2 regions of the Janthinobacterium svalbardense genome follow, and region 2 is predicted to be linked to the other one. Evidence: predicted binding sites of a transcription regulator. Region 2 holds the regulator's gene; the other holds the start of a gene.
What was found. Region 2 encodes FliA, which starts transcription of late flagellar genes. Its sites were predicted from a motif close to CTAAAGTTTNNNNNNNNNNNGCCGNTA; they were not measured.
Positions count from the first base shown of each region.

Region 1 (15,254 bases), 2.7 Mb from region 2:
TTCGGCTACTTCCTGCATCACTTTCCGTACATCGGCCTGCGCGGCGAAGACGACGAAGCGGCGCACCAGCGCGTGGGCGAGCGCATGAAGCAGCTGTATGAGCAAACGTTCGGGGAAGATTATATCCGCGCAAAAACGGCGTATTCGGGACGGGCCGTGCAGGCGGCGTATTCGGGACGGGCTGTACAAACAGCGTTTTCCAGTGCCGCAGTACAGGCGACAGCGTACTCGGGCCGGGCCGTGCAAACGGCGTTTTCCAGCGCAGCGGTGCAGGCGACAGCGTATTCGGGCCGCGCGACGGGGGCTGCCAACACCGCATTTTCCAGCGCGCCCGCGACACTGGCCGCCGCAGTGGTCAAGTCGTCCGCGACCGGCCTGGAAATGGGGCGTTTCTATGTTGATCGTCCGGTGTTGAACAGCGAACCGCAATAGCAAAAACAGATGTGGCTGCCGCACGCGGCAAGCCTGACTTACCCAGACGGCACCTCTCAGTTTGCCGTCTGTCAGGCGCTCTTAGGCAGCCATCAACTCGCGCAGTTCACGAATGCTGAAATCGCTGATTTCATGCATGCGGATGAGGATCGTGGCGCCGATCGGCAAGGTGTTGTGACGAATCTTGCTGATGACCGGTGGCGCCACTTCCAGCGCGCGCGACAGGGCGGCATCGTTTTTCAGTTGCAGCTTGTCGATGATCGCATCGAGGACGCGATTCGGGTTGTAGGTAGGCAAAGAGGTAATTTGTTTGAGAGACATGATCAAAAATCCGTACTTGTTGTATTAGTGCACAAAGAAACCGAATGTCTCTTCTGCAATAATTCAGGGTAAACACACTAAAAAGCGCCATCACTTATGCGGCCTTTACGCCACAAACAATATAATACACGCTATTGTTGATTTTTGCGTAACTTAAAGCAAAATTGTGATAATTGAAGAGAATTGACGCACTTGGAATGTGCTAGAGGATAACTCAAATCGGGAAAATTTGCTGCACGTCATCAATTTTTACGATGAGCAACACCGCCGTGCATCAGCCAGGCTATGGCCATGAGGGTGCCCAGGCGGGCCATGTCGGCGGATAAATGCCAGCCTTGCGCGGCCAGGCCGGCCGGGGTGGCCGGAAGGCAAATGCCGGGGAAGGCGTCCACGCGGCACCAGGCCAGTTGCCGGCGAATTTCATCGGGTGGCGGTGGCGGCTGCAACGCATGTTCGCGGCCGCGCATATAGGCACGCACCTGTTCCTTGCTGGGGTGACTCGTAGCTCGCATGGATCGCTCCTGCTGACGGGAAACAACGTCACGCTAATTGTAGATGCCGAGCCCGCCACAACCAGCCAGGCCGCGTGACGACATTGCTCAGCATATCGCCAGTTCGCCATGCTGCCCTTGCGTTGCATCAAATGGCCAGGCCCCGGCATTGCGCCGCAGCCCACACTGCGCCATGCTCCAGCGGCCTGGCGGCCGATGGCTGGAGCTTATTTCTTTTGCTGGCGCACGCGCTGTTGCTGTTTTTCCTGCGTTTGCTGGCGATTCTGCTTGCGCTCAAACAGGGTGACCGCATCTTTCTTGGCTTGCTCGGCGGTACGCATTTCCTCATGCGCATCGTGCGGAACAAAAAATTCGGCATCCTGCGCCGCCACGACCAGCTTGATGGCGGCGTCGTCGTCGAGGTCATACAGTTCTGTCAGGACGGTGGTGACCTCGTCCAGGTATTCTTCGTAAGTGAGGGTGGTCATGCTGTAGTCCTTAAGTGAATGGCGCTGCGCACCGGCCCGGCAAAGTGCGCAGATAACCGGCCATTTTACCCGATGCCGGCCGTATCGGCAGACAGCGACTGCAAGGCATCGGCCACGCGCGCGTAGCGCAGGCGCACGCCCAGCTCGCGCTTGAGGCGCGTATTGTGCAGGCGGCGCGATTCGGACATGAACGACAGCAGCATCGGCGTGACCACTTGCCGCAGCTCGGCACGCGGCAGGCGCGGCGGGCGCGGCAGGCCAAACGTATCGGCCACGGCATCGAAATATTCCGCCATCTTGAGTTCGCTGTCATCGCTGGCGTGATACACGCGTCCCGGCTTGCCGCGCCACAAGGCCCGTTCGATGATGCGCGCCAAATCATCGGCATGGATATGGTTGGTGTACACATCGTCGCCCGCGGCCAGGGCCGGCGTGCCTTCGCGCAGGCGCTTCAGGGGCAGGCGGTCGGGCGCATAAATGCCGGGCACGCGCAGGATGGCCACGCTGGCGCCACAGCGCGCGCCCCAGGCACGCAAAACCTGTTCCGCATCCACGCGCCGCTTCGCGCGCGCATTGCCCGGCGCCGTCGGGCGCGTCTCATCGACCCAGGCGCCGCCGCAATCGCCATACACGCCGCTGGTACTCACATACACCAGGCGTGCATGCTCGGGTAAAATGGCGGCCAGATTGCGCGTGCGCCGGTCCAGCAAGCCCGACGACAGGGGCGGCGCCAGGTGCACGATCATCGTCGCCAGTCCCGCCAGCCGCTTCAGGCTGGCGCGGTCGTCGAGGTTGGCCACGATGGGCACGGCGCCGGCCGCCCGCAGTTGCGCGCAACGCGCCGGCTGGCTGGTGACGGCAAAGACGCGAAAGCGCGCGCGCAGCAGGGGCAGCAGACGCATGCCGACGTCGCCGCAGCCCAGGATCAGCAAGCGCGGCAAGCCCACCGGCTTGCGCAAAGAGTGCATTAACATATTTTTCATCTCAAGGATTGTATGACTTTTCAAATTACTGTTCAGCCCAGCGGCCACCAATTCAGCTGTGAAGCGGACGAAACCGTCCTGTCGGCAGCGATCCGCGCCGGCGTGGGCTTGCCGTATAGCTGCAAGAGCGGCGCCTGCAGCTCCTGCAAAGGCAAGATCGTGTCCGGCAGCGTACAGCATAAGCCATACCAGGCCCGCTCCCTGACGGAAGATGAAGCGGCCGCTGGCTACTCGCTGCTGTGCTGCGCCGTGCCGCAGGGCGACCTGGTGGTGCAGGCGCGCGAAGTGGCGGGCAGCAGCGACTACCCGATCAAGAAAATGCCGTCGCGCGTGACCACGATTGAAAAAGTCGCGCCCGACGTCGTCGTGCTGACCCTGCAATTGCCGGCCAGCGAGCGCCTGCACTACCGCGCCGGACAGTATATCGAAATCATGCTGCGCGATAACAAACGCCGCAGCTACAGCATGGCCAGCGCGCCCGTCGACGGCGGCCCCGTGAGCCTGCACATCCGCCACATGCCGGGCGGCCTGTTCACCGACCAGGTATTTGGCAGCATGAAGGAGCGCGACATCCTGCGCTTCGAAGGCCCGATGGGCACCTTCTTCCTGCGCGAAGATTCCGACAAGCCCGTCGTGCTGCTGGCCTCGGGCACGGGCTTTGCCCCCTTGAAAGCCATCGTCGAGCACATGATCAACGAGCAATCGCCGCGCCCGATCACCCTGTACTGGGGCGCGCGCCGGCCGCACGACCTGTACATGGATGCGCTGTGCCGCCAGTGGGCCGCCGACTTGCCGCAGTTCACCTATGTGCCCGTCGTCTCGGAAGCCTTGCCGGAAGACGCCTGGAGCGGCCGCACGGGCTTCGTGCACCAGGCCGTCATGGCCGACCTGCCCGACATGTCCGCGTACCAGGTGTATGCCTGCGGCGCACCGATCGTCGTCGAGTCGGCCAACCGCGATTTCGTACAATTGTGTCAACTTCCAGCCGACGAGTTCTACGCGGACGCCTTCACCACGGAAGCCGACCTGGCCAAGTAAGCATCCAGACAGCGGGGGGCTGCTGGCGCGGCATCCGCTGCCCCCCTCCCCGCTGCCCCCTGGAAATGTCATGTCCCTCGCGTCCGCCGGCAACGGCTTCAGTATCCTGCGTCACCGCAATTTCGCTTGTTACCTGTCCGCCCGCGTGCTGGGCACCGTGGCCGTGCAGATGCAAAGCGTGGCCATCGGCTGGCAGGTATACCAGATCACGGGCAGCCTGTTCGACCTGGGCTTGATCGGCCTGGCGCAGTTCGCGCCCTTCCTGGTATTGATTTTGCCGGCCGGCCACGTGGCCGACCGCTACAACCGCCGCAACATCATCGCCTGGTGCCTGGCGGCGCAGCTCGCTTGCGCGCTGGCCTTGCTGGCGTTTACGTTAAGCAACATTTCCATCGTCTGGCCCGTGTTTGCCGTGCTGGTGCTGTTCGGCAGCGCGCGCGCCTTCATGATGCCAGCCACGCAAGCCGTGCTGGTCAACATGGTGCCCACGCAACACTTCAGCCGCGCCGTCGCGCTCAGCTCGTCGAGCTCGCACGTCGCCATCATCCTGGGGCCCACCGTGGGCGGTCTGCTGTATTACTTCGGCCCCAAGGTGGTGTATTTGATCTCGTCCGCGCTGCTGGTGCTGTCCGTCCTGCTGATGCGCGCCACCACGCCGGCGCCGCAAGTGGTGCAGCGCGCCCCAGTGAGCTGGCATACCCTGCTCGAAGGCTTGCGCTTCGTCTGGTCGAAACCCATCGTGCTGGGCGCCATTTCGCTCGACCTGTTTGCCGTGCTGTTCGGCGGCGCGACGGCCCTGCTGCCGGCGCTCGCGCACGACGTGCTGCATATCGGCCCCAGCGGCCTGGGCCTGCTGCGCACGGCGCCGGGCGCCGGCGCCGCCCTGTGCTCGATCGCGCTGGCCATCTTCCCCATCACGCGCCGCGTGGGCGCGTGGATGTTCGGCGGCGTGGCCGTCTTCGGCCTGGGCACCCTGGTGCTGGGCAGCACCAGCTATTTCCCGCTGGCGCTGGCGGCGCTGTTCCTGATGGGTGCCGGCGACATGGTCAGCGTCTACATCCGCCACCTGCTGGTGCAGTTCGAGACGCCCGACGAGATCCGTGGCCGGGTCAGCGCCGTGAATGCCGTCTTCATCGGCGCCTCGAACGAACTGGGCGAATTCGAATCGGGCTTGACGGCCGGCTGGTTCGGCCTGGTGCGCGCCGTGCTCTTCGGCGGCGCCGCCACCCTGGCCGTGACGGGCGTGTGGGCCGTGCTGTTCCCCGTGCTGTCGCGCATGGACCGCTTCCCCCACCACGAGAAGGAAACGGCCGCCATAACGGCCACCGCAAGCGCAAGCTAAGAGCTAAGATGCGCTATTACCACTGCGAACTCGCACCATGAAAATCACGCTTCCCTTGCACAGCTTCATCCGCAGCCGCCCCCACCTGAGCATGGCCACGGCCATCGGCGTGGCGGCCGGCCTGCTGCTGCCCTCGTCCTGGCAAGAGATGACGCGTTTGCTGACGGCGTGGAATGTTGCCGTCTGGTTCTACCTGGCGACGATGGCCTGGATGATGATGCGCGCCAACCATCACAAGGTGAAGGTGATGGCCGCGCGCCAGGATGAGCGGGCCGCCACGGTCCTGTCGGCCCTGTCCGTCGCATCCGTAATGAGCCTGGTGGCCATCGTCTCGCAGCTGTCTTCGATGAAAGACATGGCGCCGGACGAGCGCGCGCTGCACTACGGCTTGACGATCCTCACCCTGGTCGGTTCCTGGTTTCTCGTCGGCACCCTGTTCTGCTTTCATTATGCCCACCTGTATTACCAGGCCGACCCCGCGCTACGCCCCCTGAAGTTTCCCGACGACGAGCAAAACCCCGATTACTGGGATTTTCTGTATTTCGCCTTCACCATCGCCGTGGCCGTGCAAACGTCGGATGTCTGCGTGCAGACGCGCCTGATGCGGCAGATCGTGCTGGGGCAATCCGTGCTGAGCTTTTTCTTCAACCTGGTCGTGCTGGGCCTGTCGATCAATATTGCCGCCGGCCTCATCAATGGATAAAGCTGACTCGGCTTGAAAAGATTCTGCGAGGAAACTTGACCTGGCTGTAGGGTTAAGCTCATCTTAATCGTGCGCACCCTCTTGAAATACCAGAAAGAGGAGTAAGATAAGTTCCATGCACAGAGGTCATGTGCATGAGGCAGCAACCAGGCCGCAGCACGCCTGAGATGGGTTTTTTTTGAATTGACAGGAGTAAGCATATGCAAATCAATATTCATACCGACAGCACCATCGCCAACACCGCTGGACTGAACGAACATGTGCAATCCGTACTTGAAAGCGCACTGAACCGCTTCCGCGACAACCTGACCCGCATCGAAGTCCACATCAGCGACACGAATGGCCCGAAAGGCGGCGCCGACGATATCCGCTGCGTCATGGAAGCACGCGTTGCTGGCTATCAACCGATTGCCGTGACCGAACAGAACGCCACCGTGCATCAATCCGTTGCCGGCGCCACTGACAAACTGAAACGCGCCATCGATAGTGCCCTGGGCCGCCTGCAAGACAGCAAGCGCCACGCCACCGGCAAGAATGCCGTGATCGATACGGCTGAAGCGGAAGAAACCGCCGAGTAACTCCCCAAACTGCAGCACTCTTCAGTGACCAAGGCAGCCGTTCAAGGCTGCCTTTGCACATCCGCCCCGCCTTTCGCGCTCTGCAACAAGAATGCCAAAACCGGCAGCATTCCAGCGCATGGACGCGAGAATGAAATAATTGTCGTATTTCCCACAGTAAGTGACATCAAGCAAGCCTTTGCCGTTACAGCCAAGGCCGCTTTACGCTATCATGAAGATACCGGTCCTCTGCTCGCGCGCACCGGCTTTTTGAAAGTATGATTGTGGAACAGATCGGCAACTTCGGCGCTTCAGGCTGCAACATCGGCGATTTACAGCTATTTAGCGATGCTGCGGACAGCCAGACGGCCGCCATGCTGGCGCCCTGCCCCGTCATGCGCCTCGAAGCGGGCGAAGCCATTGCCGACAGCCAGGGCACCAGCCTGTACATCGTCCTGCGCGGCTCGCTGGCCGTCGCGGCCGACACCCACACGGGCATGGATGACGGCACCGTCAGCAAGGTCTTGCCCGGCGAAAGCGTGGGCGAACAATCGGTGCTCGATGAAGCGAGCAACCTGGCCGCCATTTCCGCCCTGGAAGAAACCGATTTGCTGGTGATCGACGCGGCCGTCGTCTGGGAATTGATCGAACAATCGAACGGCCTGGCGCGCAACCTGCTGCGCTTGCTGTCCTTCCGCATCCGCGCCGCCAATGCCCTGCTGCGCCGGCGCCAGAAACTGGGCGAATTCTACCGCCAGCTGTCGATGGTCGACAGCCTGACGGGCCTGTACAACCGCGCCTGGCTGACCGACTTACTGCCGAACATGATCATCACCGCCCACGCCAGCGGCTCGCCGCTATCGCTGGTGATGATAGACCTCGACCATTTCAAGCGTTTCAACGACACGCACGGCCACCAGGCGGGCGACCAGGCGCTGCGCATCGCCGCGCAAGTGCTGGGTGCAGCCCTGCGGCCGACGGATTTTGCCGTGCGCTATGGTGGCGAGGAAATGATCGTGATCTTGCCCGATACCAACGAACACGTGGCCCTGCGGGTGGCCGAGCGCCTGTGCGAGCGCATGCAGCACGCCATCATCTTCGCCGACATGCGCAGCGCGCTGCCGCATATCACGGGCTCCTTCGGCGTGGCCAGCCTGGCGGCCGAACAGGACGATGAAGCGCTGATCGCGGCCGCCGACGCGGCGCTCTACCGGGCAAAAGCCTCAGGCCGCAACAGGGTCATGCTGTAGCTCAGGCAGCCTTGCTGTCGGCCGGCTTGGCCGCATCATCCTTCTTGCTGCTGTGCGCGGCGATGAAATCCGCGTAGCCCTTCTGCACCAGCTCGTACGTCTTGTCGATATTGCCGGCGATATCGCCATTCAGCACTTTCAAGCCGTCCAGGATGTCGCGCGCTTCCTTGAAGCCTTTTTCCATGCCGCCGCTGATGGTGTCCATGAACTTGCTCAGAGCCGCATCGTCGTCCATGCCGGGATTCTGTTTTTTGAACGCGTCAAAAAAACCCGTCGACAGCGACACGATGCGGCTTGCCGTCGCTTCGGCGCTATTGTCTTGCGAGGCCGCGTTCTGGATCGCATCGTCGCCGTACTGGCCCTTCAGCGCTTCATTGATATTCGTGATGGCCGTCTTGTACAGCAGCGCCAGCGGCTCGTTTTCCGAACCGAGCGAGACATTCAGCGACGCCTGGATGATGGAGGCGTTCAACTGCAGCTTGCTGCGCTCGTTCACGCTCATTTCAGTGTTGACGCCGTCCTTTTTCTGGACTTTATCGTCCTTGCCGGCAACGCCCGTACTGACGGAAGTCACGGAAGGGGTGGAATTGCCGCTTGCGGCGATGGGAATTGACACGATAGACCTCCTTGAACGGACAATGTATGCCACCATGCGGGAAACGCCGTGATGACCATCCTCTCGTGTAGTATCGGCAGGTTTTCAGAAAACTGAAGCGGCCCGGACAATTAAGATAACAATTAAGCAAGCAACGACATCAATGACTAACCAGACATTTCTTTGGCACGACTACGAAACCTTTGGCGCCCAGCCGCGCCGCGACCGCCCGGCCCAGTTCGCAGCCATCCGCACGGATGCCGAACTCAACGAGATCGGCGAGCCGATCATGCTGTATTGCCAGCCTGCCAATGATTTCCTACCCGATCCGCAAGCGTGCCTGATCACGGGCATCACGCCGCAGCAATGCTTGCAACTGGGCGTGCCCGAGCACCAGTTCGCCGCCACCATCGAAGCGGCTTTTTCGGAACCGGGCACCATCGGCGTGGGCTACAACACCATCCGTTTCGACGATGAAGTCACGCGTTTCCTGTTCTGGCGCAACCTGATCGACCCGTATGCGCGCGAATGGAAGAACCATTGCGGCCGCTGGGACATCCTCGACGTGGTGCGCATGACGCACGCGCTGCGCCCGGAAGGCATGCAATGGCCGAAGCGCGACGATGGCCAGACCAGTTTTAAACTGGAACACTTGAGCAAGGCCAATGGCCTGCTGCACGAAGCGGCGCACGATGCGCTGTCCGACGTGCGCGCCACCATCGCCCTGGCCCGCCTGATCCGCGAAAAACAGCCGAAACTGTTCGAATTCTGCCTGGCCCTGCACAAGAAGGACAGGGTCGCCAGTGAAATGGGCATGCACCTGGCCTCCGCCGAGCGCCAGCCTTTCCTGCACGTGTCCGGCATGTTCCCCGCCGAACGGGGCTGCCTGGGCGTCGTCTGGCCGCTGGCCACGCACCCGAGCAACAAAAATGAAATCCTCGTCTGGGATTGCGCCTACGACCCGCGCGAACTGTTCAGCCTGGACGCCGACACCATCCGCACGCGCCTGTTTACGCGCAAGGAAGCCATGCCGGAAGGCATGACGCGCCTGCCGGTGAAAAGCGTACATTTGAACAAATCGCCCATGCTGGTCGGCAATTTAAAGACCCTGTCGCCGGCCATGGCCACGCAATGGGGCATCGACATGGATGCGGCGAAGGTCAACGCCCAGCTGGCCGCCACGGCGCCGAACATGGATGCGATCTGGGCCGAAGTGTTCCAGCGCCCGGGCGCGAACGTGGCGCTGGACGTGGATGAGGATTTGTACAACGGTTTCGTCAGCAACGACGACCGCCGCCTGCTCGAATCCTTGCGCCGCGACACGCCGGCCAAGCTGGCCACGGCTCGCCCTTCGTTTGCCGACGAACGCTTGCAGGAATTGCTGTTCCGCTACCGCGCCCGCAATTTCCCGCAAACCCTGAGCGAAGCGGAAAACCTGCGCTGGGAACAGCACCGCGCCGCCCGCCTGTTCGACGGCGACGGCGGTGCCCGCACCATCGAAATGCTGTTTACGGAAATCGACGTGCTGTCGGAATCGGTCGATGAGCGGGGCGAGGAAATTCTCGGTGAACTGTACGATTACGCGGAGATGGTGGCGCCCATGCGCGACTGAAACCCAAGACAGCCGTAGGTCGGAATAGCGGGGCAAAGCCCCGCGTAATCCGACAACATTGTTGACGTTACCGGTGTTGTCGGATTACGCGGCTACGCCGCTAATCCGACCTACGCTGCGCGGTGTTGATTGATCGCATCGCGCGTTTCAATCGCCACGCGGCGCGCCGCATCGGCGAAGTCTTCGCCCGCTTGCGGCGTGGCGTAGATGATGGCGCGCGACGAGCTGATCATCATGCCCATGCCGTTCGCCGTCTGGCCCGCGCCGACGGTCGCGGCAATATCTCCGCCCTGGGCGCCGATGCCGGGCACCAGCAGCGGCATGTCGCCGACGATGGCGCGCACTTGCGCCAGTTCTTCAGGGAAGGTGGCGCCGACGACGAGTGCGCACTGGCCATTCTTGTTCCATTTCTCGGCCACCAGGCGCGCCACGCGCTGGTACAGGGGCACGCCGTCCGTGTCGAGGAATTGCAGGTCCGAGCCGCCCGGGTTCGAGGTGCGGCACAGGATGATCACGCCGCGGTCTTTCCACGCCAGGAAAGGGTCGAGTGTATCCTCGCCCATGTAGGGGTTGACGGTGACGGCGTCGGCGCCATAGCGCTCGAACGCTTCGCGCGCGTATTGCGTCGCTGTGGCGCCGATGTCGCCCCGTTTCGCGTCGAGGATCAGCGGGATGTGCGGGTAATGTTCGCGCACGTAGCGGCAGATGTCTTCCAGCTGTTTTTCCGCGCCCAGCGCGCCGAAATACGCGATCTGCGGCTTGAAGGCGCAGGCCAGGTCGGCCGTGGCGTCGATGATGCGCGTGCAAAAGGTGGTGATTCCATCGGGCAGATCGCGCAGTTCGGCCGGCAGTTTCGCCAGGTCCGGGTCCAGTCCCACGCACAGCAGGGAATTATTGGCCGTCCATGCGGCGGATAATTTATTGATGAAATTCACGGCACACCTCTATATTCAGTTGCAAACCCCGTATTGTAACGCGGCGCGGTCCCATCAAGTCAGCCGGTGCTGGCGGCCGGCGCTGATTAAACCGACATTGCAGGCCGTTTCAGGTATATTTGCCGCATCCCTTTTACTCTGCACGGAAACCATCATGCAAATCACCAAACAATTCACCCAATGGCTGCGCCTGACGCTGAGCATCACCGTCCTGGCCGGCATCCTGACGGGCTGCGGCTACAACGACTTCCAGAGCAAGGATGAAGCCACCAAGGCCGCCTGGGGCGAAGTGGTCAACCAGTACCAGCGCCGCGCCGACCTCATCCCCAACCTGGTCAATACCGTCAAGGGCTATGCCACGCACGAGCGCGAAACGCTGGAAGCGGTGACCAAGGCGCGCGCCGCCGCCACCAGTTTCCAGATCACGCCAGAAGTGCTGAACGACCCGGCCGCGTTCGAGAAATTCCAGCAAGTGCAGGGCCAGCTGTCGTCGGCCCTGTCGCGCCTGATGGTAGTGTCCGAGAAATACCCGGACCTGAAGGCCGATACCAGCTTTCGCGACTTGCAGTCGCAGCTGGAAGGCACGGAAAACCGCATCACCGTGGCGCGCCAGCGTTACATCGTCGCAGTACAGGATTACAACGTGCATGCGCGCAGCTTCCCGAACAACCTGACGGCCATGGTCTTCGGCTACAAGGTCAAGCCATCGTTCACGGTGGAAAACGAAAAAGCCATCTCGACCGCACCGACCGTCAACTTTGGCAAATAAGATGAAAGCCTGGTCCTACCTCGCGGCGCTGGCGACGGCGCTGCTGCTGTGGACGATGCCGCCAGCCGGCGCGCAGGGCTTGCAGCCCGTGCCGCCGCTGGCCGCGCGCGTGACGGACAATGCCGGCATGCTCGATGCCAAGCAAAAAGCGGCGCTGGAAGGCGTGCTGGCCGATTACGAAGCCAAGACGGGCAGCCAGATCGCCGTGCTGCTGGTCAAGAGCACGGAACCGGAAGCCATCGAGCAATACAGCATCCGCGTGACGGATGCCTGGAAGCTGGGCCGCAAGGGCGTCGATGACGGCGTGCTGCTGATGGTGGCGAAAGACAATCCATCCTCGCTGCGCCGCCTGCGCATCGAAGCGGGCCGCGGCGTGCAGGGCGTGCTGACGGATGCGCAATCGAAACGCATCCTGCAAGACGTGATCGCCCCGCACTTCAAGCAAAACGATTATTACGGCGGTCTGGTCGCCGGCGTGGGGTCGATTGCCACCTTGCTGAACCAGGAGCAATTCCCCGCACCCGCCCAGCAAAAGGCCCCGGCCACGGTGGAAGCGGGCGGCCTGACCTTCTGGCTGCCGCTGCTGTTCTTCGGCTTTCTTGTGCTACTGACCGTGTTCCGTTCGCGCGGCGGGCCTAACAGGCTGCAGCGCGGCAGCAACTGGTCCAGCGGCGCTACGGGTGTCGTGCTGGGCAGCATTTTGAGCCAGGCGCTGAACAACCGCGGTGGCGGCGGAGGCTTCGGCGGTGGCGGTGGTTTTGGCGGTGGCGGTGGCGGCGGCGGTTTTGGTGGGGGCGGCGGCGGTTTTGACGGCGGCGGCGCCTCGGGAGATTGGTAATGACGAAACAACTGACATTCGGACAGCGCTGCGGACGCGCTTTAAAACATTTGCGCGGCACGCCCGCGACGGCGCGCCAGGCGTTTCCAGAACGCACCCTGAAAGCCATCGAGACGGCGATTGCCGGCGGTGAAGCGATGCACCAGGCGGAAGTGCGCCTGATCGTCGAGGCGGCCCTGACGCCTGGCATGGCCTACCAGGGCGTGAGCAACCGCGAGCGGGCGCGCGAACTGTTCGCCCAGTATGGCGTGTGGGATACGGAAGACAACGTTGGCGTGCTGATCTATATCAACCTGGCCGAACACCAGGTCGATATCGTGGCCGACCGCAACGTGGGCCGCCGCGTCACGCCGGAACAGTGGCAAGGCGTATGCCGCACCATGACAGGCGGCTTCAAGGATGGCAATTACCACGACAGCACACTCGATGCCTTGCAGCAGTTAAATACCTTGCTGCAAAGCCACTTCCCCGCCGATGGCACGCGCGGCAACCAGTTGCCGAACGAACCCATCCTCCTCTGATTCCTTCCCGCCGAGGCGATTACATGAAACTACTCAATAAAACCGCCATCGTCACGGGCGCCACGCAAGGCATCGGCCTGGCTTGCGCCACCCGCCTGATCGCCGAAGGGGCGCAGGTGATGCTGGTCGACATCAAGGAAGAAGGCGCGCAGGCGGCGGCCGCCCTCGGTCCGCAGGCGCGCTTCTTTTGCGCCGACGTCAGCCAGAAGGCGGACGTGGACGCCATGCTGAAGGAAACCCTGGCCCAGTTCGGCCACATCGATATCCTCGTCAACAATGCGGGCGTGACGCACGCGGCCGATTTCCTCGATGTCTGCGAAGACGATTTCGACCGGGTCATGCGCATCAACCTGAAATCGATGTTCCTATGCGGCCAGGCCGTGGCGCGCGAGATGGTCAAGCGCAACAGCGGCTGCATCATCAATATGTCCAGCGTGAATGCGGAGCTGGCGATTCCGAACCAGGTGCCGTACGTGGTGTCGAAAGGCGCCATCAACCAGCTGACCAAGGTCATGGCCTTGAATCTTGCCTCGCATGGCGTGCGCGTAAACGGCATCGGCCCGGGCACCATCCTGACGGAACTGGCCAAGCAGGCGGTGCTGTCGAGCCCCGAGGCGCGCCACACGATCCTGTCGCGCACCCCCTTGGGCCGCTGCGGCGAACCGGAAGAAGTGGCCGGTATCGCCGCATTCCTGGCCAGCGACGACGCCACCTACATGACGGGCCAGACCATCTATGTCGATGGCGGACGCATGGCACTCAACTATACGGTGCCCGTGAAGGAGTGAAACAAGCGAGTTATATCAAAAATGCATAATAGATATCTAGAAAGACAATTAGACACATATCGTGCGACGCAGCATAATGCACCTGTCTCCACTATTCTCCTCCAAGAAAATAGTTTTAAGCCCGCTTTCACCAGCGGGCTTTTTTTTTCTGTCGCCCTTGAAACATGGCCATTCTTGCCATGACACCCAATCTTCGCGGTCATTCTGCCGGTCGAAAAAAAATGTTGCGGCGTGTCATCGGCCCGTCATGTTCGCCCCCTATACTTGCTTCATCTGCTGTACAGGCAACCGATATGCCTGACTACAGACAGGTGTGCCGCGATGGCACACCACTCCCCTTTCATGATCGTGGCGCGCGCCGGCAAGGCGCGCGACATGGTGAGCACCGAGCAACTCTCACTCTTGACCCATTTCATTTGGGTTTTTGGCCCGCGTCTCCGCGGGCCTTTTTTTGCCTGTCCATTAAGCTCTTGCGCAAAAACATGGTGACCCGCCACGCACATGATATTGTGACTGCCTTTCCATTTATCCTGACGCATCATGCCTGCAGCATTGCCCGAACTCTGTTTTGCCGACCGCCACGCACGCCTGCGCTACCGCACCGCGCTGCTGCTGTATGCCCTGGTGATTTTGATCGGCGATATCCCGGGCGTGCGCGCGGACGTGGGCCAGTATGCGTCGGGCGGCGTACTGCATTCCTTCGGCTATGGCGTGCTGGCCCTGATCCTGTTCAGCGGCACGAACGGCGGCATGGCGCGCCGGGCGCTGCTGTCGGTGCTGATGGTGGCGGCCATGGGCGCGCTGGACGAATTCATCCAGAGTTTCCTGCCTTACCGCCGTGGCGCCGTGAGCGACTGGGTGGTCGATATCACGGCCGCGGCGGCGGTCTGCCTGCCGCTGTGTTTCCTCTGGCCCAAAATGGTCGCCTCTGCCCTCGGCAAGGGAACGCCGCAACCGAATGCCTGAATGCGGCATGACCGCCCGTCAGGCGCGGTCCGCTTCGCTATCCTGCAATGCCAGCGGCAACTGCCCCTGGCTGCCCGTGCCCAGGCGCCGCATCAGGGCACGCGTCTCGCGCCGGCTGCCGGCCCCCATGGCGCGTGCCGCATCGCGCTGCATGTCCAGCAACTGTTCCGAGCGCGCCAGCCGCACCAGGCCATGCAAGGCCTGCGCCAGTACATGGCGCGCACGGGCATCGCGCGCGGTGCCGCCGACGGCCAGCACCAGTTCATTGATCAGTTTTGCGGTAGGACCAGATGACATTTTTTCTCCCGATTCAACAGTGAGGAAACGTGCGGGCGCACGACCTAGTGATTACCAGCATCGTTTATACCAAGCACGGCAATTAGACACTTGATCTAGCTCAATCGCTCATGACGGTTGCAGAACATCCCCGCGCCGCCATGCTCTTACATGCAGCAATCGCTGCTATCCGCATCATCGCGGGTACCGATCCTGAGTGTTCGACCATGAGGAGACCAAGATGAGATCGAAAAAAACCCTGCTGCTGGCCGGCCTGGCCTGTACCTTGCTGGTGGCCTGTCATTCCACGGACAGTACCAGCGTGGCGCGCAGCAATAGCGGCGAAACC
Region 1 covers NZ_CP023422.1:1,674,726-1,689,979, reverse strand. The annotation lists gene CNX70_RS07335 (glycine-rich domain-containing protein) at 1-432, shown strand, start outside; gene CNX70_RS07330 (hypothetical protein) at 514-753, opposite strand; gene CNX70_RS07325 (hypothetical protein) at 996-1,265, opposite strand; gene CNX70_RS07320 (hypothetical protein) at 1,472-1,732, opposite strand; gene CNX70_RS07315 (SDR family oxidoreductase) at 1,798-2,715, opposite strand; gene CNX70_RS07310 (CDP-6-deoxy-delta-3,4-glucoseen reductase) at 2,728-3,753, shown strand; gene CNX70_RS07305 (MFS transporter) at 3,824-5,095, shown strand; gene CNX70_RS07300 (DUF1345 domain-containing protein) at 5,133-5,798, shown strand; gene CNX70_RS07295 (HPF/RaiA family ribosome-associated protein) at 5,999-6,376, shown strand; gene CNX70_RS28060 (hypothetical protein) at 6,401-6,637, shown strand; gene CNX70_RS07290 (GGDEF domain-containing protein) at 6,640-7,605, shown strand; gene CNX70_RS07285 (DUF5610 domain-containing protein) at 7,607-8,221, opposite strand; gene sbcB (exodeoxyribonuclease I) at 8,364-9,812, shown strand; gene pyrF (orotidine-5'-phosphate decarboxylase) at 9,923-10,747, opposite strand; gene CNX70_RS07270 (LemA family protein) at 10,902-11,516, shown strand; gene CNX70_RS28505 (TPM domain-containing protein) at 11,518-12,354, shown strand; gene CNX70_RS07260 (TPM domain-containing protein) at 12,354-12,875, shown strand; gene CNX70_RS07255 (SDR family NAD(P)-dependent oxidoreductase) at 12,899-13,663, shown strand; gene CNX70_RS07245 (VanZ family protein) at 14,204-14,629, shown strand; gene CNX70_RS07240 (hypothetical protein) at 14,648-14,926, opposite strand; gene CNX70_RS07235 (hypothetical protein) at 15,147-15,254, shown strand, end outside.
Region 1: a site for FliA is predicted at 8,293-8,319, ahead of CNX70_RS07285 (DUF5610 domain-containing protein). Genes of this name have one in related genera too.

Region 2 (15,254 bases):
GCCCTGGGCCGGCGCGCGGTACAGCAGCGGCGTGCCGTCGGGCAGGGTCTCGACCTTGCCGCCCGTGCTGCTCCCTGCTGCAGCGGCCACGCCCTTGCCCGGCAGATGCTGCGGCGCCGTGCCCTTCAGGGCCGGCGGCACGCCATCCTTGCGCGCCATCGCCCCCTTCAGCGCGCTGGCGAAATCGACATCGCGCGCCTTGTAGTTGGGCGTATCGGCATTCGCGATATTCGAGGCGAGCAATTCCTGGCGCGTCGAGCGCAGGCTCAGCGCCGTCTCGTTGAAGCGCATGTAATCGTCGAGTTTCCCTATCATGTCAGGCTCCGGAAAGATCTGCCACTGGCGCCTGAGATGGCGGAAGGATGGCGGTATAGTGATGACAGGAAACATAGTACGGTGCCCACCGGCAAGGCCATCGCCGGATCAGACCGTACTTTTACCCCTTAATCGGCGCTTCGATCAGAGCTGCGCACACTATCATGGCACTATTCCAGAGGCCTATCACCATGAAAACACCGCTCGCTTTCTTCTTCGTTCTTGCCGCCCTGCCAATATTGGCGCAGGCGCAAAACGCCGGCCGGCAGACGCCGGAAGCGCTACGCAACAGCGTGGAACAGTTCCTGCAAGTGCAAAGCAATGGCTTGCCAGGCAAGGTGACGGTCACCGTCGGCGCCGTCGATCCGCGCCTGAACCTGGCCGCCTGCCCCGCGCCGCAAGCGTTCATGGCGCCAGGCGCGCGTGCCTGGGGCAAGACTACCGTGGGCGTGCGCTGCACGGCACCCTCCAACTGGACCATTTATTTGCAGGCCAACGTGGCCGTCGTGGGCGACTACGTGGCCAGCGCCGTGCCGCTGGCACAAGGGCAAGCCATCGACGCCAGCCAGCTGGTGACGATGCAGGGCGACCTGGCGGCATTGCCTGCAGGCATCGCCACCGACATGGCCCAGGTGGTGGGCGCCAGCACGAATATTTCCTTGCCACCAGGCACGCCGATGCGCCTCGATACCCTGCGCCGCAAACCGGTGGTCATGCAAGGCCAGCTGGTGCGCGTCGTTTCAAGTGGCAACGGTTTCCAGGTGGCATCAGAAGGACGCGCCATCGGCAGCGCCGGCGATGGCCAGACGGTGCAGGTACGCACGCAGAGCGGGCAGCAGATCAGCGGCGTGGCGCGCGCGGGTGGCATGGTGGAGGTCGCCTTTTAACGCGGATAGATAGCGATATTGTAGTCTGGCGCACTAAAGTTCCTGGATAAGATGCCGATAAGAAGTCATATCCCGGAGTTTTTTGACTTCGACCAGACGAGGATCACGCTGTGAAAATTACCGATAACACCATTAAAAGCAATCCCGGCCTGCCGGTGGCGCCCGCGAATACCTCCGGCGCCCGGAATGCCGAGAAAGCCCAGGCAACACCGACGACGTCGGACAATGTACGCCTGTCGCCGCAAGGACAGGCATTAGCGGCCAGTGCAACTGCCGGCAGCGGCGCCGTGTTCGACACGAAAAAAGTCGAACGCATCAAACTGGCGATCGCCGACGGCCAGTTCCAGGTCAACTCTGAAAAAGTGGCGGACGGTCTCCTCGACACAGTCAAGGACTTGCTGCACTCACGAAATAGATAGGTTCCCTCATGCAATCAGTGACTCCGTTTTCCAGCCTGCGCGACGAGCAACAGCTCATGACCACATTGCTGGCATTGATGAAAGAAGAACAGCGGCATCTGGTTGCGGCTGACATCGATGCAATCACGGAGCTCACGGTGCGCAAGACGGCACTCGTCGGACAATTGAGCCAACTGGCGGCGCAACGCCACCAGGCGCTGGCGGCAGCCGGTTTCACGGCCGCCGAAGCGGGCATGGAAGACTGGCTGATCAGCGCCAGCGAAGCCGAAGCGGCGCCCCTGTGGAAAGCCCTGCTCGACACCACGCGCGAAGCGAAAGAACAGAACCGGCTTAACAGCCTGCTGGTCAACAAGCACATGCTGCACACGCAAGGCGCCCTGAACGCCATGCGCCCCACGGCCCAGAGCGGCAATTTCTACGGCCCCAGCGGCCAACCGACGACGAACACGGCCAGCCGGCGCGTCGTCATCGGCTAAGTCCCTTATTTAGAGCCTATCCCCCGGCAAGGCGCAGCGGCTTTGCCAGCTCAGCCGTGCCCGGGACGCCCCGTATGCTGGCGAAATTTCGCCGCGATGGCTTGCCCCTTCGCTGCGGCGGCAGCCTGCTGCGCCGGGGTCAGCTCATCCTGCAGCCAGTGCCAGTATTCATCCTGATACGGATTGGTGACGCCGGGAGCGAGGATGTCGTCGTAGACGAGGCGCAGGGCCAGCAGGTAGCCATACGCTTGCGGCGCATCTTTCTGCACCATCTCGCCATCGCGCAGGTAGGTCATCATCAGGGTCGCCACGCTGGAGAGTTCAGCTTCATCCGCCTGCGCCGTCAGCTGGGCGATGGCTTGCCGCTTCCATGCCTGCACCAGCGGATCGTCGGGACGGTTGCGCAACGCGCTGCGGTCGCCGAACGGCCCTTCCGACAGGAACAGGGTGGCGGCGCCCGGCACGCCCGCCTTCGCGGCAGTGGCCAGGTAGCCGAGACGGTCGTCGCGCTGGCGCTGCGTCAGGCCCGCGCACAGCTGCTGCTGGGCGGCTTTTTCTTCTGCCGTCATCTCGCGGCCCAGCTCGAATTCCAGCCCCGGCAAGCGGCTTTCGCGCTGGAAGACGATGCAGTCGTCGAGCAGGTTGTAGGCCGCATACGCGTCTTCCGGCCTGCCGCTGGCGGCCAGGCGTTCGAGCCGCTGCACCAGGGAAACGACAACGGACGCGTCAGCCGCAGGGACGGAAGCATCGATATGCAAATACGATTCCAGGCTGCGCCCCGCTGGTGCGCTGGCGGCAGCGATAGCCACAGATTCCGGCGCGCCGCCGTCGGGTGCGGGCCAGTACGCCAGCGCCAGTGCTGCCGCGATGGCAGCGGCGATGGCGATGCCGGTGAGCTTGATATTCATCATGAGTGGCGTGCGTGGACTGGAAGCGCACGTTACCACAGGTGCGCGGCGGCATGCCGCACGCGGCGCGGGCGATCAGCCGCCGGCTTTTTTCGCCTGATGGCCCAGTTTGGCCAGCGCAGCCACGATGGTGTCCACGTGGTCGCCCTGCACTTCGATCACGCCATCCTTGACGGTGCCGCCCGAGCCGCACTGCGTGCGCAGCTGCTTGCCCAGCAGGGCCAGCGCGATGGCGTCCAGCGCCAGGCCTTTCACCACGCTGACGCTCTTGCCGCCGCGGCCCTTGGTCTGGCGCGACACGCGCACCACGCCATCGCCCGCAGGCGCCACCTTGGCCTGCGCCTTGCACGCGCATTGCGCCAGCGGCAGGCGGCAGGCGGGACACATGCGGCCCGTTTCAGTGGAATACACGAGACCGCCCAGGGAACTGCTTTTCATGATGGAGAGATAAAAAGGGAGAAGGCGCGATTGTACCAAGCGCCGGGTTCAGTTGGCGGGAGCAGGTGCCGGTGCGACGGGCGGCGTCGGCACTTCCGTCACCGTCTCGGGGATGCCCGACAAAATCGTCACGGCGACCCTGCGGTTGCGCGCGCGCCCTTCCGGCGTTGCGTTCGGCGCCACGGGGATGTTGTCGGCGTGGCCCACGGCCGTCAGGCGCGACGCTTGCACGCCGCTGGCGATGAACAGGCGCACCACGGCGCTGGCGCGCGCGGCCGACAATTCCCAGTTCGAGGCAAAGGTCGAATTGCTGATCGGCTGCACATCCGTATGTCCTTCTACCTGCACGTCGTGCGTGTCATCCTTGAGCAGCACGGCCACGGCGCGCAAGGCCTGGTCCGACTCCATCGTCAGCCCTGCGGCGCCCGGATCGAACAGCACGCTGGCATTGATTTCCACGCTCACGCCGCGGCTCGTCTGCGTGACCCGCACCTTGCCTTCCTTGACCAGCGGCGCCAGCGTGGACGTCAGGTCCTGCGCCAGGCGCGTCATGTGTTCGCGCTCGCGGCGGATGGCTTCCGTGCGGCGTTTCAGGGCGGGGTTCGGCAGCGCAATGGCTTGCGGCGCTTCCATGATGATGGGCGGCGCGCCCTTTTCCAGGCTGAAGGCCTGGCCGATGGCATTCTGGAAGACGCGGTACTTGCCTTCGTTGACTTGCGAAATCGCGTACATGACGACGAAAAAGGCGAACAGCAAGGTGATGAAGTCGGCGTACGAGATCAGCCAGCGGTCCTGGTTGTCCGGCTCCTCGTCATACTTCCTGCGCGCGCGCCGCATCATGCTCAGTGCTCGTGCAGCAGGCTGGCCACGCGCTCTTCGATGATGCGCGTGTGGTCGCCCGTGGCGATGTCGTACAGCACGGCGGCCGTGATTTCATACTGCAGTACGCGGCGCGAAACGATGGCCTTGAGTTTGTTCGCCACCGGCAGGAACAGCAGATTGGCCAGGCCGACGCCATAAATCGTCGAGACAAACGCCACGGCGATGCCGCTGCCCAGCTTACTCGGGTCGGTGAGGTTTTCCATCACGTGGATCAGGCCCAGCACGGCGCCCAGGATGCCGATGGTGGGCGAATAGCCGGCCGCCGATTCCCACACCTTGACGGCCTGGCGTTCGGCCATCTCGTAGGCGGAGATTTCCACGTCGAGCAACTGGCGCAGCTTGTCGGGCGCGATGCCGTCGACGATCATGCGCAAGCCCTTGGCATTGAAGCGGTCGGCCGTGTTTTCCATCAGGCGTTCGAGCGCCAGCGGGCCGTCGCGGCGCGCCGTCAAACTCCATTGCCCGATGTCGCGCGCCAGCGCGGCACGCGTGTCGGCTGGCGGCAGGAAGACCCAGCGCAGCATTTCCAGGCCGCGCACGAAGGTGCGCAGCCGCGTTTGCAGCAGCACGGCGCCGAAGGTGCCAATGACCACGATGGCAAAGGCGGCCGGCTGCAGCAGGGAGGCCATCTTGCCGCCTTCCAGTGCCTGGCCGACCAGCAGGCCGGCCAGCGCCAGCGCCAGCCCGATTACGCTGGACCAGTCCACGCCAGCTCCCTCAAGGTTGCCCGCAGGCGCGCGACGGCCTGGGTATGCAGCTGCGAGACGCGCGATTCGGACACGCCCATCACCGCGCCGATCTCCTTCAGGTTCAGCTCTTCTTCGTAGTACAGGCCCATGAGCATTTTCTCGCGTGGCGGCAGCGCGTCGATGGCATCGATCACGGATTGCCGGAAATCGGTATCGAGCAGGGACCGCAAGGGGTCGCTGTTCTCGTCCACGCAATGGCGGTCGAGAAAGCTGTCATTGCCGTCCGGGTCATGAAAGTCTTCGTAGTACAGCAACTGGTGGCCGCCGCCGTCGCCCAGCATTTCCTGGTAGTCGACCAGCGACATTTTCAGCAATTTTGCCACTTCCGACTCCGTCGGCGGGTGTCCCAGGCGCTGCTGCAAAATGCTCATCGCCTCTTCGATCTTGCGCATGTTCTGGCGCATGCTGCGCGGCAGCCAGTCGCTGGTGCGCAATTCGTCGAGCATGGCGCCGCGGATACGCAGCACGGCATACGTCTCGAACTGTGCGCCATGCGTCTCTTCATAGCGGCTGATGGCGTCGAGCAGGCCGATCATGCCGGCCTGGATCAGGTCATCGACCTCGACCGAAGGCGGCAATTTCGCCTTCATATGGTGCGCCAGACGCTTCACCAGCGGAATGTGCTCCGTCAGCAAATAGTCCTTGTTCGATTTCCCTTTGACCGTGTACATAGGCTGCTTATTGTTTTAACTGCTATCGTGTGCTGATGATGGATTCAGACGCTGAACTGGTGCGGGCTCCCCGTCTGGTACAAGGTGCCACCGAGCACCGGCGCCGCCGAACGGGCCAGCCGCTCGGCCAGTCCGCGAAACGCCACCGAGGCTCCCGCCAGCGGAAAGGCATCGACCACGCTGCGGCCCAGACGCGCCGCGCGGTGCAGATACTCATCGGCAGGTACCGACCCCATCGAGGTCAGTTTCACGGCCAGGTAGCGGCTCGCCGCCTGCGCCATATTATCGTATACCACTTTTGCCTCGGATTCGGAAGCGCCGGTGACGAGAATGCCGAACGGACGACGTCCCAGCTCCTGGCTCAGGCGCTTGATCAGGCAGTACGCGGCCTTGATCGAGGTGGCACTGGTCGACACTTGCACCACGATATCGGACGAGGCCATCAGCGGCACGGGGAAGCATGCACCCGCGTCGGCCATGATGCCGTCGACCAGCACGATGCCGCTCTGGCGCGCCAGCACCTCGAAGGTCTTGCCAAGGCGGCGCAGTTCTTCCTCGCCCGCATAGTCCATGCTGTCCATCAGGTGGTTGCGCGCGCCCAGGCTGGCCACGCCGAAGCCTTGCGGCACCTGGTGGATGACCTGGTTCAAGGCGCACTGCTGGCGCGCCACGTCGCGCAGGCTGGCACCGTGCGCCAGTCCCAGGCGCGCGGCGACGCCGTCGCTGCCGCCGCTGGCGTCGAGCAGCAGCACGTCATTGCCGCCGTAGACCAGCGAGGCGCCCAGGTTGACCAGCATGGCGCCCTTGTCGTCCTGCGGCGTGGCCGATAAAAATGTCATGACGCGCGGCTGCGGGCCAGCCAGCATGCGGCGCAAGCCTTCGGCCTGGTCGAAATCGAAATTAGCCAAGGCGCACCCCGCGCGCTTCATTGTTGCGGGCGGCCGCTTGCGCCATCAAGAGCGGCAGTTCGGCATCGGAAAACTGCGTCGCCGCCGCATCGCGCTTGAGCTTGAAGGCGCGGTCGATCAGGTAGCCGCGGTCGGCCAGGTACAGGTCTTCCGGCACGCGCTGGCCGTTCGACACATAAAACAGGTTGAGTTTCTGGCGGATCACCACGTCGAGCACATTGCCGATCGAGGCCGCTTCATCGAGCTTGGTCATGATGCAGCCGGCCAGACCGCTGCCCTGGTAGGCGCGCACCACTTCGTTCAAGGTTTCCTGCGTCGCCGTGGAGTTCAGGCACAGCAAACGTTTCACGTCGGCGCCGGCACCCGACAGCATGGCCACCTGTTCCGTCACCATCTGGTCGCGCTGGCTCACGCCCACCGTATCGATCAGCACCGTGTGCTTGTTCTTCAATTCTTTCAAGGCGATGCGCAAGTCCGCTTCATCCTTCACCGAATGCACCATCACGCCGAGGATCTTGCCGTAGATGCGCAGCTGTTCGTGCGCGCCGATACGATAGGCGTCCGTGGTGATCAGGGCCAGCTTTTCCGGGCCGTGGCGCATCACGCAGCGGGCCGCCAGCTTGGCCGTGCTGGTGGTCTTGCCGACACCGGTCGGGCCGACCAGCGCAAACACGCCGCCCTGCTCCAGCATGGCGTCTTCATTGGCGACCGTATTCAGATTGCGGCTGAGGACAGTCTTGATCCAGCGCATGCTTTGCGCGCCATCGAGGCCGGCGGGCAGCTTGTCGATCAGGTAGCGCGCCAGGCTGGCCGAGAAACCGGCGGCCAGCATTTCGCGCAGCACCACGGCTTTTTGCGGCTCGCGCTGCTGCGTCGAGCCCCACGAGATTTCCGCCAGCTGGGTTTCCATCATGCCGCGCATGGCGCGGATTTCATTCATCATGCCGCTCATCTCGGCGGCGGCGTTCTCTTTGACGTGCGCCAGCGCGCTGGCCATCATCTGCTGCATGCGGGCCATGTCCACTGGCTCGCCGGCAGCCTGGCGCGGTGCGGCAGGACGTGGCGCAGCCGGGCGCTGGGCCGGGGCAGCCTGACGCTGCGGCGTGGCGAACTGGGTCTGCAACTGGGGACGGGGCTGGGACATTTCGGACGCGGCCGGCGGCGACGCCAGCGAAGCGGCATCGTCATTGGCCAGCGCGAGGATTTCCACCACGCCATCGGCCTGGCGGTTCGACAGGATCACGGCATCGGGACCCAGCGCTTCGCGCACCTTGCGCAGCGCATCGCGCGACGAGGCGCCCGTAAATTTCTTCACATTCATGACCGGCCTCCCAGGGCGGGGGTGGCGCAATATTGGCTGAACTGTGTGACCATCGTCGACTCCTGTTGCTTGGGTGCTGTCTTCCACATGGACACAGATCACCCGGACAGTTTCCATTATTAGCGATGCTTGGAGGAAATGATCGAAGGAACAGGACGGGAAAGTACCCGTTATTCAGTTTGCCGGCAGGAAATTGATTAAAAAATAAGCAAAAAGGCGGCAACCCGTCGCTTCGCGATCGGAGTGCGCCCCCATTGGGACGCACTCCCCCATCGGGTTCGACCCCGGCCCTTCGCTTGGGTTTGCGGTCTTAACAATGCCGACTATTGCGCGCCCACCAGGCTGGTGACGCGAATCGTCTTGGTTTCCGGCACTTCCGCATGCGACAGCACCTTCAGCTGCGGCAAGGCGCGGCGCAGGAAACGCGACAGCAGGGCGCGCAGCGGCGCCGGCACCAGCAGCACCGGCGTCAGGCCCAGCGCTTCCTGCTGCTGCGCGGCCAGCCCTGCCTGGTGGGCGATGGTATCGGCCAGGCCCGGCTCGATGCCGGCGCCGTCGCCGCCATTGCCCATGGCTTGCATCAGCAGGCGCTCCAGGCGGCTGTCCAGGGTCATCACGGACAATTCGGCGGCACCGGGGAACAGTTGCTGCACGATGGCGCGGCCCAGGGATACGCGCACCAGCGCCGTCAGCTCGTTCGGGTCTTGCGTATTGACCGTATGCTCGGCCAGGGTTTCGATGATGCTGCGCATGTCGCGGATGTGCACGCCCTCGGCCAGCAGGTTCTGCAGCACCTTTTGCAAGGTCGACAGCGACAACATCTTCGGCACCAGGTCTTCCACCAGGCGCGGCGCATCCTTGCCCAGGTGATCGAGCAGGGACTGCACTTCCGCGCGGCCCAGCAGTTCGGAAGCGTGCGAGGTGATCAGGTGGTTCAAGTGCGTGGCCACCACGGTGCCCGCATCGACGACCGTGTAGCCCATCGATTGCGCCTGGTCACGCAAGCTGGCGTCGATCCAGGTGGCGGGCAAGCCGAACGCGGGATCGCTGGTGGCCACACCCGGCAAGGCGCCGCTGGCCATGCCGGGATTGATGGCCAGGAACTGCCCGTTAAACGCTTCGCCCACGCCCACTTCCACGCCCTTGAGGGTGATGCGGTAGGCGGACGGCTTCAATTCCAGGTTGTCCCGGATATGCACGGGCGGCGCCAGAAAGCCCACTTCCTGGGCAAATTTCTTGCGGATGCCCTTGATGCGCTTGAGCAATTCGCCGCCCTGCGTCTTGTCGACCAGGGGAATCAGGCGGTAGCCCACTTCCAGGCCCAGGGTATCGACGGGCATGATGTCTTGCCAGCTAGCTTCTTCCTGCTCGGGCGCCACGGTGGCTTGCGGCACGTCGGCCGGCCTCTCGGCCGCTTCTTTTTCCTGCGTGCGTTTCTTGCTGATCAGATAGGCGGAGCCGGCCAGCGCGGAGGCCAGCAGCAGGAAGACCATGTTCGGCATGCCGGGAATCAAGCCCATGCCGCCGATGATGCCGGCGGTGATATACAGTACTTGCGGTTTCGCAAACAGCTGCCCCACCAGCTGGGTGCCGATGTCCTGGTCGCTGGCCACGCGCGAGACGACGATACCGGCCGCCGTGGAAATGATCAGCGAAGGAATCTGTGCCACCAGGCCGTCACCGATGGCCAGCAGGGTGTAGTTCTTGAGCGCGTCGGCAAAGCCCATGTCGTGCTGCAGCAAACCCACCAGCAAGCCGCCGATGATATTGATGACGGTGACCATGATGCCGGCGATGGCGTCGCCGCGCACGTATTTGCTGGCACCGTCCATGGCGCCATAGAATTCCGCTTCCTGCGCCACTTCCGTGCGGCGGCGGCGCGCTTCGTCTTCGCCGATCAGGCCGGCGTTCAGGTCGGCATCGATGGCCATCTGTTTACCAGGCATGGCGTCCAGCGCGAAACGGGCGCCCACCTCGGCGATACGGCCCGCACCCTTGGTCACGACGGTAAAGTTGATGATGGTCAAAATGATGAACACCACGATACCGACCGTGTAGTTGCCGCCGATCAGGAAGTGACCGAACGCTTCAATCACTTTACCGGCCGCGTCGGCGCCCGTATGGCCTTCCGTCAGCACCACGCGCGTGGACGCCACGTTCAGCGACAGGCGCAGCATGGTCGACACCAGCAGGATGGTCGGGAAGGCCATGAAGTCGAGCGGCTTGACCGTGTACAGCGCCGTCAGCAGCACGATGATGGACAGCGCGATATTGAAACTGAAAAAGATGTCGAGGATAAAGGCCGGCAGCGGCAGCACCATCATCGCCAGCAGCATGATGATGATGATCGGCGCGGCGAGACCCTTGCTGGCGTTGCCGCTCATACCGCTGAGCCAGGCTGGCAATCTCAGGCCGTTCATGGTGTACTTCCTTTATTCTTGTCTGCCGCGTCTGCTGCGGCCTTGATCTGCGATGCGGGGTCGAGCGGATCGAGCTCGGGCGGCACGTCGAGTTTTTTCGGCTTGTCGGGCCGCTGGCCATGGCCACTGCCGTAGCTGCGCAGCTGGAACACATACGCCAGCACTTCGGCCACGGCGCCATACAGCGCCTCGGGGATCTCGTCGCCGATGTCCGTGTGCTGGTACAGCGCACGCGCCAGGGCCGGCGCTTCCAGGATGGCGACCTTGTGTTCGCCCGCCAGTTCGCGGATCTTCGCCGCCACCTCGTCGATACCCTTGGCCACCACCTGCGGCGCGCCACGCGAATTCTCGCCATACTTCAAGGCCACCGCGTAGTGGGTAGGATTGGTCACCACCACATCGGCCGTCGGCACGTCGGCCATCATGCGGCGGCGCGACATTTCATGCTGCATCTGGCGAATCTTTGCCTTGATCTGCGGATTGCCGTCCGACTCCTTCGACTCTTGCTTGACTTCCTGCAAAGACATTTTCATCTTGTTGGCGTAATGCCACATCTGGTACGGGCCGTCGATGGCGGCGATCAGGCCCAGCGCGCCCACGATCATCAGGAAGGCCGTAATCAACAGGCTGATCAGATGGGCCGAACCGGCGCGCAAGGATTCGACCGACAGGCCCAGCACGGCGTCTTTCTGGTGCTGCATCACCATCCAGGCGACGACGCCGACGACGAGCGTCTTGGCGATGGCCTTGAGCAATTCCACCAGCGCATTCTTCGAAAACATATTGCCCAGGCCGCGAATCGGGTTGAGCTTGCCAAAATTGGGGGTGAATGCCTTGGAACTGAACAGCCAGCCCCCAACCAGCACGGGCGAAGCAAGGGCGACGAGCATGATCGCCAGCGCGTACGGCAGGCAAGTCAGCAAGACGGAACCCACGTCGTAGCCGATGCGCAACATCATCGCGTCGGGATTGAGGATTTGCTCCCGGTCCAGGGTCAGGCCGGAGACCATGACGGCCGTCAGCCGGCGCACGATGGCGTCACCGGCAAACCACAGGCAGCAGCCGGACGCCATCAACACCGTAAACGTGGCCACTTCACGCGATCGCGGAACGTCGCCTTCCTCACGCGCCTGCTCGAGGCGCTTCGGTGACGCGGCTTCGGTCTTTTCTGCGTCGCTGTCTTCCGACATCAATCAACTCCGGTGAAGTCCTGCAGCCTGGTTAGGCGCAATACGGACTGGGCATGACGCATTATCGGTTCAAGTGTGCGGACGCCATCGGCGGAACAGGGGCACAATTCCCCTGTATTTCCCTTTGCCTAGATGAAACTTAACGCGACTTGCGCGCCTCGGCCTGCTTGACGGTCTGCTCGATGGCACCAAACAGCGACTTGCCGTCATCGCCCTGCATTTCCAGTCGAACAACATCACCGAACAGCAAATAGGGTGTGCTGGCGACGCCATCGGCGATCATCTCCTGGTGACGTCGCTCAACGATGCTGGAAAATCCCTTTTTAATTTCCTTGTTGGCGACACCGCCCGCACTGACCACGCTGCCGGCGCGCGCGTTGCGCGTCTGGCACAGATGCGCAAGCAATTGCGGATAATTAAACGCCATGTCGGCGCCCGCGTGGGGCTGGCCCGTCAATTTTCCGTTCAGGCTGCAGCGCAGCGCGTAATGCACCTTGCCGCCGCGCCAGGCATCGCCCAGCTCGTCAGGCGTGATGGCCACCGGTGAGCAAGCCATGGCCGGCTTCGATTGCAGGAAGCCGCAGCCGCTGGCCTGCTCCTCGGGCGCCAGATTGCGCAGAGTAATATCGTTGACCAGCATCAACAGCTTGATGTTCAGGTGCGCCTGGTCCGGCGTCGAGCCCATGGCCACGTCATCCGTGATGGCGGCGATGCCCGCCTCGTAATCGATGCCCCACTGTTCGTGCGCCAGGGTGATGTCGTCGTGAGCGCCGAGGAAATCATCGCTGGCCCCCTGGTACAGGCGCGGCGCTTCGCGCAAGTTGGTGGGCACATCAACGCCAGCGGCCTTGCAGGCCCGCTCGATCTGCTGCAGGTAAGATGCGCCAGCCACGCGCAGGCTGCTGCGCGGCAAGGGCGCCATGCAGTTGGCAGGGTCGAACTCGAAGGCGCGATGGCCGCGGCCGCTATTGATGGTCTGGTACAGCAAATCGAGCTGGGGCGCGATGAAACTCCAGTCGTCGAGCGCCTTTTGCAAGGTCGAGGCGATGCCATCGGCCAGATGGGCCGTTTTCAGGTCGCGCGAGACGACAGCCAGCTGGCCGTCGCGCGTGCCGTCTTTCAAAGTTGCTAATTTCATGTACGGGAAACTTCGTCTAGGCAGGCAATGGAGGCTAAAGACGTCAAAAAGCCGGGAAATCCCCGGCTTTGACGGTCAGGAGGGATTTACGCCAGCAGCGCGATCTGCTCGGGAGTCAGATAACACCACTCGCCTTCGGCAATGCCCAGCGACTCCAGCGTCAGGCTGCCGATGGCGGAACGGTGCAGCGCGCTGCAATGGTTGCCGGCGGCGGCCAGCATGCGCTTGACCTGGTGGTATTTGCCTTGTTCGAGCACGATTTCCAGCTGGAATTCTCCACGCTGGACGCAGACGAGGGCCGCCAGCGGGGCCGGTTCGTCGTGCAATTGCACGCCAGCCAAGAGCTGCGCCACCAGTTCATCGGTCACGGGCGCTTGCGTGGTAGCCTGATAAATCTTGGGAACATGACGCTTCGGCGACGATTGCGCATGGATAAAGGGGCCATCGTCGGACATCAGCAGCATGCCGGTCGTATCGTGGTCGAGCCGGCCGACGGGTTGGACTTCGCGCCAGGTGAACTGTTCCGGCAGCAGGGTCAGCACGCCCGGGTGATGGCTGGGCTTGCGCGAGCATTCGAAGTTGGCGGGCTTGTTCAGCGCCAGGTACAGGTGCGCGCGGTATACCCACTCTTCTTCAAACACGTGCAGCACCAGGCCTTCGGTCTCGACGGTGGTGCGGTAAGTGGTCTGGGTGACGCCATCGATGACGACATCGCCATCTTCGATGAGGGAACGACAATATTTACGGGTGCCAAAACCCTGCGATTGCAGGATGCGGTCTAGGGATAATTTACTCATGGGCGTGACTTTACCAGAAGCGGCTGGCAGCGTGAAGCGGCGGCGCGCGGCGCCTGCACCAGCCGGCGCACCGTGCGTCAGCCTTGCGCAGGCACAGATACGGCGATGCACAAGGTGAGATTTCGATATAAATGGCCCATTCCTTTGAGATATATCAAGCGCTCGGAATATCGCATTGATAGACTGAAACTTCGTTAGGAATCCGCCTAACGTACTTTAGGAATTGTGGCAGTCGCCACCCCTCATAAGGACATTGTATGAAGCATACCGATACCATCGCCTTACAAGGCAGCATCGCCGACATGCGCCAGCGCATCGCCGTAGAACAGGCGGCCATGCACAAGGTCAGACTCGGCGTGGCGCGCTGGCGCAACACCCCTGCGCCGCAGGATGCGGACGCGCCACCATCGCCAGCGAGCCAGACGCACTGGCATGCCGAGGTGCAATGCCAGTTCATGTGCTGGCTGGAACTGGGCGGTTTTGCGCACGCGGATGCGGCAGCCGACAAGGTGAGCGCGCCCGCCATGACGGACATGCCACCCGACATCAGCGCCAGCTCCGGCAACAACACAGCAGCGGCGCCGGCTCCCCTGCCCGCACACTGTAACGGCTGCGCCGCCTGAGCGCGCCACCATCGGCCCTGCCATGCCCTACCCCGCATGCCTGCCTTGCCAGCCAGACCAGATCACGCATTGCACGATGCCAGCCCACCCGGCACGAACGACGCACAAAAGGAAACGGCGGCATTGCGCCGCCGTTCCCAAGCCCCATCGGGACTTCAGTGAGGAATGTAAATTCACTCAAAACCACATCTGCGATGCGGCGAGTAGTTCCAAGACCTGCCAATCAAGTTAGCATTGACCACATACTGACAACATAGTTGATATATCGCCCCTCCTTGAAAAGAACTACGCTTTCACTATAGCCCAAGCAGCCCCTTTTTCAAGCCAAATTACCATCTTATTGAAAATCATTCTCGACTGGCTTGCTTGTCAGCCAAGAGTAATGCCTTCAACGCAACGCCGGTTGTGACTGCTGTACGGCCGCCTTCATGGCGCCTGCGCCCATGGCGGCGCCAAATTTTTTCAGCACCCGCTCCGGCAAGCCTTCATGCTGCGTGTAGTCGACGATGTCTTCCGCCTTGACGACATCGCGCGCCACGCTGTCGACCGTGCCGAAATCGTCGGCCAGGCCCATTTCCACGGCTTTCGCGCCCGTCCAGTACAGGCCCGAGAAGGTATCCGGTGTTTCCTTCAGGCGCTTGCCCCGTCCCGTGCGCACCACGTCGATGAATTGCTGGTGGATTTCATTGAGCATGCCTTGCGCATACGCCTTGTGCTTTTCCGTCAGGGGGCTGAACGGGTCCATGAAGCCCTTGTTCTCACCCGCCGTCAGCAGGCGGCGCTCGACGCCCACCTTTTCCATCACGCCCGTAAAGCCGAAGCCATCCATCAGCACGCCGATGGAGCCGACCACGCTGGCCTTGTTGACATAGATTCGGTCGGCGGCGGCGGCGATGTAATAGCCGCCCGAGGCGCACATTTCATCGACCACCACATACAAGGGCTTGTCCGGATAGCCCTTGCGCAGGCGCTGCATCTCGTCGACGATCATGCCGGCCTGCACGGGACTGCCGCCCGGACTATTAATGTGCAGCACCACGGCCACGGAACCGGCATCGGAAAATGCCTTGTCGAGCGCGGGGATGACGACGGCGGCCGAGCCGCTGCCTTCA
Region 2 covers NZ_CP023422.1:5,255,760-5,271,013, forward strand. The annotation lists gene flgB (flagellar basal body rod protein FlgB) at 1-315, opposite strand, end outside; gene flgA (flagellar basal body P-ring formation chaperone FlgA) at 507-1,202, shown strand; gene flgM (flagellar biosynthesis anti-sigma factor FlgM) at 1,313-1,621, shown strand; gene CNX70_RS23415 (flagella synthesis protein FlgN) at 1,630-2,097, shown strand; gene CNX70_RS23420 (hypothetical protein) at 2,148-3,008, opposite strand; gene CNX70_RS23425 (translation initiation factor Sui1) at 3,081-3,443, opposite strand; gene motD (flagellar motor protein MotD) at 3,492-4,280, opposite strand; gene CNX70_RS23435 (flagellar motor protein) at 4,286-5,032, opposite strand; gene CNX70_RS23440 (RNA polymerase sigma factor FliA) at 5,014-5,745, opposite strand; gene CNX70_RS23445 (MinD/ParA family ATP-binding protein) at 5,790-6,653, opposite strand; gene flhF (flagellar biosynthesis GTPase FlhF) at 6,646-7,974, opposite strand; gene flhA (flagellar biosynthesis protein FlhA) at 8,298-10,394, opposite strand; gene flhB (flagellar biosynthesis protein FlhB) at 10,391-11,584, opposite strand; gene CNX70_RS23465 (fumarylacetoacetate hydrolase family protein) at 11,724-12,722, opposite strand; gene CNX70_RS23470 (pseudouridine synthase) at 12,809-13,519, opposite strand; gene CNX70_RS23475 (hypothetical protein) at 13,777-14,142, shown strand; gene CNX70_RS23480 (S49 family peptidase) at 14,531-15,254, opposite strand, start outside.